3 regions of the Arthrobacter sp. 05N33_2 genome follow, and region 3 is predicted to be linked to each of the others. Evidence: riboswitches for the same ligand, from Rfam matches in the RefSeq annotation. Region 3 holds a riboswitch; each other region holds the start of a gene.
What was found. A riboswitch is a leader RNA that binds a small molecule or an ion and turns the genes downstream of it on or off. The one in region 3 is predicted to bind S-adenosylmethionine.
Positions count from the first base shown of each region.

Region 1: linked by a shared signal. The riboswitch ahead of AC1DHX_RS03100 (methionine ABC transporter ATP-binding protein) and the one ahead of AC1DHX_RS04935 (DUF1737 domain-containing protein) in region 3 are both predicted to bind S-adenosylmethionine.
Region 2: linked by a shared signal. The riboswitch ahead of AC1DHX_RS11775 (bifunctional o-acetylhomoserine/o-acetylserine sulfhydrylase) and the one ahead of AC1DHX_RS04935 (DUF1737 domain-containing protein) in region 3 are both predicted to bind S-adenosylmethionine.

Region 1 covers NZ_JBFTNJ010000002.1:45,831-48,084, forward strand. The annotation lists gene acs (acetate--CoA ligase) at 1-292, opposite strand, end outside; gene AC1DHX_RS03095 (CoA-binding protein) at 600-1,025, shown strand; SAM riboswitch class I at 1,123-1,213, shown strand; gene AC1DHX_RS03100 (methionine ABC transporter ATP-binding protein) at 1,353-2,162, shown strand; gene AC1DHX_RS03105 (methionine ABC transporter permease) at 2,155-2,254, shown strand, end outside.
Region 2 covers NZ_JBFTNJ010000024.1:670-2,923, forward strand. The annotation lists gene AC1DHX_RS11770 (VOC family protein) at 158-796, opposite strand; SAM riboswitch class IV at 966-1,081, shown strand; gene AC1DHX_RS11775 (bifunctional o-acetylhomoserine/o-acetylserine sulfhydrylase) at 1,143-2,254, shown strand, end outside.
Region 3 covers NZ_JBFTNJ010000004.1:120,793-123,046, forward strand. The annotation lists gene AC1DHX_RS04930 (ATP-grasp domain-containing protein) at 1-423, opposite strand, end outside; SAM riboswitch class IV at 742-855, shown strand; gene AC1DHX_RS04935 (DUF1737 domain-containing protein) at 883-1,191, shown strand; gene AC1DHX_RS04940 (rhodanese-like domain-containing protein) at 1,188-1,607, shown strand; gene AC1DHX_RS04945 (O-succinylhomoserine sulfhydrylase) at 1,608-2,254, shown strand, end outside.

The sequences.
Region 1 (2,254 bases), on a different contig from region 3:
CCCAGAACGCAACCGTCTCTGCCTGGACAGTTCCCGCGGTCGCGGCGCCGCCGTGCCGGGGAAGGTGGTTTCCGAAGGTGCTGCTGCGGTGACGCGCCGGCCCATCGGCGGGGACGCCGTGCACTGCGCCGTCCGTGGACTCGTTCAGGGACCATCCCGAAGAGCCGCGAGAGGAGCCGGGCGCGTCACGCAGCCCTGCTTCGTTCGCCGTCGCGTCCGAAGTGGTTTGGGGGAATGCCTCGGACGCAGTCCGGGCAAAGGTGGGCAGGGCGGAAGAATTCTCAGGGGTCATTGCTGCACTCCATCGGTCCTGGCAGTAGCACCCTTGGTTGCTCCGGCTCCCTCGAATTTCACCGAAGGAGGGCGGAGCGGTGGCGTGGGAATGGTCGTCCCACGTCACCGGGGGGTTGCTGCGGCGTCATCGATCCAGGTCTCTCGGCCGCTCGGGATGGTCACTACCTACTAGAACTTCAGATGCACGATTCCGCAAAATCGGCGTCCGGGAGCGCCGTAATATTCGTTCACCCGGCGTGGGTCCTGCCCAAATCATTCATTTATTCGGCAATTGCCCGGAAAGGTCGCAGGAGTAAGGTTGATGCATGGCCCATGTTAACGATCCGGCAGTCATTGACCGCCTCATGCGAACCAAAGGCACGTGGGCGGTGGTCGGCCTCACCACCAACGAATGGCGCTCGGCGTATGAGGTCTCCCTCTATGTCCGGGACCGGATGGGCATGACCATCATTCCGGTCAACCTTCCGGGCGACGACGTCCACGGCGAGAAGGGGTACCGTTCCCTGTCTGACATCCCGGCGGAGAAGCACCCGATCGACGTCGTGGACTGCTTCGTCAACTCCCACAGGGTGGGCGCAGTCATAGACGAGGCCATCGCAGTAGGCGCCAAGGCCGTCTGGCTGCAGCTGGGCGTCTTCGACGACGCCGCGACGGACCGGGCCAAGGCCGCCGGGCTGGACGTCGTCGTGAACGCGTGCCCCGCCCGCGAAGGCTGGCGCGTGGGCATCTAACGGCCCGGGAATGACGATCAACAGATCGGGAAGAGTCGGTTACAAAATGTGACCGGCTTTTTCTGTATCCGGCCTCCTGCCGTGTGAGATGGACTCGTAACCATCCCGAGCGGCTGAGAGATCTGGCTCCGTGACGCCGCAGCAACCCCCTCCTTTGAGGACGGTGCTACCGCCAGGACCGATGGAGAACCACTGTGTTCTGAGGCTCCCCGGCTTCGCTCAGCGCTGCCCGGAAGCCCGGACCCAGGGCTTTCCTCGGGCGAGCCCGGAGGAAATCATGAACACGCAGACAGCGGCAGCGCCGCGGCCCCGAGCAGGTGGGGGCCTGTGATCGAGATCCAGAACGTCAGCACGTCATTCGCTTCGGCCGCGGGACCTTTCACGGCCGTCGATGACGTCAGCCTGCACATCAGGCGGGGCACCATCCAGGGCATCATCGGGTTCTCCGGCGCCGGCAAATCCACGCTGCTGCGCAACATCAACCTCCTCGAGCGCCCGACGTCGGGCCGCGTCCTGGTGGACGGCGTCGACCTGGTGACCCTGTCCGACGCCGAGCTCCGGACCAAGCGGCATGACATCGGCATGATTTTCCAGCACTTCAATCTCCTCAACAACCTCACAGCCCAGGAAAATGTGGAGCTGTCCCTGAAGTTCGCCGGCGTCGGGAAGGCGGAACGCCGGCGGCGGGCCGCCGAAACCCTGGAAATCGTGGACCTCGCCGACAAAGCGGGAACGTATCCGGCCAAACTCTCCGGGGGCCAGAAACAGCGGGTGGCGATCGCCCGCGCCCTTGCCACCGGGCCCAAAGTGCTGCTCTGTGACGAGCCGACGTCGGCCGTGGATCCCCGGACGACGTCATCGGTCCTGCAATACCTGGCCGACGTCAACGCCGAATTCGGCATCACAATCGTGGTGGTCACCCACGAGATGAATGTCATCAAGGCCATCGCGGACAACGTCGCGGTCATGGAAGAAGGCCGGGTGGTGGAGCAGCTCGACCTCGCCGAACTCCAGCGCCCCGGTTTCCACCCGGCGACGTCGATCGGCCGCTACCTGGTCTCCGATGAGATCCAGCTGGACCGCTCCGGGAGGGGCACCCACACCACAGCCGCGTCGGAGGGCCTGATCAATGTTTGACCGCATCCTGGAAGTCCTGCCCGAAATCGGCGTCGCCATGGGACAGACCCTCACCATGCTGCTGGTGGCCATCCCGCTGGCGGTGCTGCTCG
Region 2 (2,254 bases), on a different contig from region 3:
GCGGGGTCCCTTCGGGCCCATCCGGAGCCCCCGGACGGGCGCGAAGTGGCCTCGCGTTGCTATTAGGAGCAGGCCTTAAATGATCTCGGCCGCCGTCTCCTAGGTGACATCGTTGGCACCTAAGAGATGGCGGCCGAAGCGTGGGGCAGGTGGAGCGTTAGATCGTGACCGCTCCGGAGGCGGTCTCGAAGGTGACAGAGAGGATGCCGGGAGTACCGTGCGGCGCGATCCAGTTCACGGCGACGTCTTCCAGCGGCTTTTCAACCGGTTCGCCCAGCCACTCCGTGACGCGCTCGGCCGAACCGGCAATGGTCAGTGCGGACATCTTGACATCGCTCGCGTAGGCGTTGGACGGGTGCAACTCCGGGTCGCCCTCCCACTTGAGCATGTATGGCACCTGGGGGTCGGCGATGAGCCCCAGGATGCCGATCTGCTTCCAGACCAGTTCGCGGCCGTCGGGAAACTTCCGGTTGCCGTTGACGGCGGCGCGGCCGAGCCGCTCCTCGAACGGGGCCAGGTCGTCAACCTCGACGCACCAGCCCATCCAGCCGCCGCCGGCCTCGGAGCGTGCCCGGACGGCCTGGCCGAACGGGGCCTTGTCGGAGGCCGGGTGGTTCAGGACCTCCACGACTTCCAGGTACTTGTGTCCCGCGAGCGGGATAATCATGTTGCGTGTCCCGAAACGGGGGTGCACTCCACCCTTCACGGCTTCAACGCCGAGGGCAGACGCAATACGTTCAGTGGTGGCTGCCAAGCCATCGTGTTCACAGGCGTAAGAGACGTGATCCATGCGCATGCCATCATCTTGGCACTTTGTGATGGACCTCTCAGCTTAGGCTCCCCTAACCGTCATGGGACGTCCTGGGGCGCGGAACGCGGCGCCCCRGATGCTCCGTCACGGCGGCCGTCTTCATCTTCGTCACAAAGCTATCCAGGGCTCCGCCGCCATTCCTACACTGAAGTCAGGTCATGAGTGCCAGCGCACAGCCCCGGCTTGCTGGCCGGCAACCCTCGTATCGCGGTGGGGTGCCCCGGGTGAAGACCTGGCCGTCCGGCGCCCGCCGGAGGGCAAGCGCGGCGCCTGTTCCGGTTCGGGCCGAAAGCCCCGGCCGGTGCTGTGCCCAGTGACTCGAGGAGCACCAATGTCCAACGCCTGGTCCTTTGAAACCCGCCAGATCCACGCCGGCCAGGAGCCGGACAGCGCCACCGGCGCGCGTTCCCTGCCTATCTACCAGACGACGTCGTTCGTGTTCCCCAGCGCCGAAAGCGCCGCGAACCGCTTTGCGCTCGCCGAGCTCGCGCCCATCTACACCCGGATCGGCAACCCGACCCAGGATGCCGTCGAACAGCGCGTCGCCAGCCTGGAAGGCGGTCTCGCGGCGCTGCTGCTCAGCTCCGGCCAGGCCGCCGAGACGTTCGCCATCCTCAATATCGCCGAGGCCGGGGACCATGTGGTGGCCAGCCCCAGCCTCTATGGCGGAACCTACAACCTGCTCGCGCACACGCTGAAGAAGTTCGGCATCTCCGTGACCTTCGTGGCGGACCCGGACAACCTGGACCAGTGGCGGGACGCCGTCCAGCCCAACACCAAGCTGTTCTTCGGCGAAGTGGTCTCCAACCCCCGCCAGGACGTCCTGGACATCGAGGGCGTCTCCCGGGTGGCGCACGAGGCCGGCGTGCCGCTGGTTGTCGACAACACGCTCTCCACCCCCTACCTGATCCGGCCGATCGAGTGGGGCGCGGACATCGTGGTSCATTCSGCCACCAAGTACCTYGGCGGGCACGGMKCYGCSATCGCCGGCGTSATCGTGGACTCCGGCAACTTCGAYTTCGGGAAGGACCCKGAGCGGTTCCCCRRCTTCAACACYCCCGACCCCAACTACAACGGCCTGGTCTACGCCCGCGACCTCGGAGCGGGCGGCGCGCTGGGCGCGAATCTCTCCTACATCCTCAAGGCCCGGGTCCAGCTCCTGCGCGACCTCGGCTCCGCGGTGTCCCCGTTCAACGCCTTCCTCATCGCCCAGGGCATCGAAACGCTGAGCCTGCGCGTCGAGCGCCACGTGGCCAACGCCACGAAGGTGGCGCACTGGCTGGAGGGGCGGAACGACGTCGAATCGGTCGCCTACGCCGGGCTGCCGTCCAGCCCCTGGTACGAGCGCGGCCGCAAGTACGGGCCCAAGGGGACCGGCGCCGTCGTGGCGTTCAACATTGCCGGGGGAGCAGAGGCTGGCAAGCGGTTCGTCGATGCCCTCGA
Region 3 (2,254 bases):
AGCCGGCGCGGCGGCGAGGTCGCCCGGAACCGCGAACCGGGGCACCGGGATGCCGGCGGCTTGCAGCGCCCAGGTGGTGAACAGGTGGTCGTTGGCGAGGGCCACCGCGGCGGGGTCGGCCACGATGATCCGCACGTCCTGGGCGAATCCGGCGCGGGCCGCGGCCAGGACCGGGAGTTCCACGGTGAGGGTCGGAATGATGACGTTGATGGCTTCGCGGTCCACCACCCGGCGCAGGTCCAGGACCATGTCCGGGTTCGTCGCCGGCAGGAGCCTGACCGCGGCGGCGGGAGCCTCCCCGGCCTGGCGGGTGTCGGCACGGGCGTCGGAGCCGAGGTACGGGAGGCCCCGGGCTTCGAGCTGGGCCGCGACGGCCCGTCCGGCGGCGCTTGTAATCCCGGTAACGAGTATGCGCGGGCCCACGATTGCTCCATTCCGCCGTCACCGGCCGGACCGCGGCTGCGGCTCCGACCGTTCCAGCCACCGATTCCCAGACAGCTTGTTGATGGACAGACGGGTCGATTCCGGGACTGCTTGATTCACACATTGCTCGAATCACCTGCAGCTCCGGCCGACTCGTCGGACCTAATCCCCCCAGTAAACGGCGAAACGTCCCGGCAGACACGAGTGGGCTGTACCCGAAACTGGAGCCCGCCACTACTCGCCCGGGCCGCGGTCCGGTTACGGAACATGACGACGGCGGCGGTGCGGGCCGGCGTCGCAGGTGTTACGTTTTTGGGGAGTAATGAGAACCGGTGCCAAGCCCTGACTGGCCGGTCGGCAACCCTCCCTTTCGCGGCGGGGTGCCTCAGGTGAATACTCGGCAATCGAGAATTCGAGCTGCAAGCGTGAAAGAGGAGATCCGTCGTGACCGACACGTCAATACCCACAACAGCCGCACCCGGCACAGCACCCGGTACCGCACCCGGGGGCGAGGAGAGGCTGGCCTACCGCCTGTTCACCGGGGCGGATGACCGCGCCTTTTGCGAGCGGGTGTCAGCCGCCCTGGCCGAGGGCTACGTGCTGCATGGAAGCCCCGCCGCCAGCTTCAACGGAAGCACCGTGATCGTGGCGCAGGCGCTGGTCCTGCCGGCCGCGATTGCCAGTGCGGACGCCGCCGTGGCCAATGCGGTTGATGAGCTCGACGCCGACGAATTTGGCGCCGACGGGGCCTTCGCGGGCCACGCATGAGCTACGCCGGAGACCTCAGCCCGCAGGAGGCGTGGGCCAAGCTGGAGGCCGGAGCCATCCTGGTGGATGTCCGGACCGAGGGCGAATGGGCCCACATCGGCATCCCGGACACCGCGGCCGCGGGCGAGAGCCGCAACGATCCGCTCTTCATCCAGTGGAACCTCGCCGGCGGCACGCCGAACCCGCACTTCGTGGAACAGCTAAGGCAGCAGGCGCCGGAGGACACCGCCGTCGAACTGGTGTTCCTTTGCCGTTCCGGGGCCCGGTCGATCGCGGCCGCGACGGCCGCGACGGCCGCCGGCTACACCTCGTACAACGTCCTTGAGGGCTTCGAAGGCGAGACCGACCGCTTTGGCGAACGCACCGTCAATGGCTGGAAGAACCGCGGCCTGCCCACCAACCTCGGAAAGATCTAAGTGACTTTCAATCCCGACGCCGCCGGCTGGGCGGCCGACACCCAGGCCGTCCGTGGCGGCCTTGACCGCACCGGCTTCCAGGAAACCACCGAGCCGATCTTCCTCAACTCAGGATTCGTCTACGAGTCCGCGGCTGCCGCCGAGCGCGCCTTCACCGGTGAGGACGAGCGCTTCGTCTACTCCCGCTACGGCAACCCCTCCGTCGCCACCTTCCAGGAGCGGCTCCGGCTGCTCGAGGGAACGGAGGCGTGTTTCGCGACGGCGTCCGGCATGTCCGCCGTCTTCACCGCCCTGGGCGCGCTGTTGGCGGCCGGCGACCGGGTGGTCGCGGCCCGCTCGCTGTTCGGCTCGTGCTTCGTGATCCTCAACGAAATCCTGCCGCGCTGGGGTGTCGAGACGGTCTTCGTGGACGGCCCGGACCTGGAGCAGTGGAAATCCGCGCTGTCCGAGCCGACCACGGCGGTGTTCTTCGAGTCGCCGTCGAACCCGATGCAGGAAATCGTGGACATCGCCGCCGTGAGCAAACTGGCGCACGCGGCCGGCGCCACGGTGGTGGTTGACAACGTCTTCGCCACCCCGCTGCTCCAGCGCTGCGGCGACCTCGGCGCGGACGTGGTGGTCTACTCCGGCACCAAGCACATCGACGG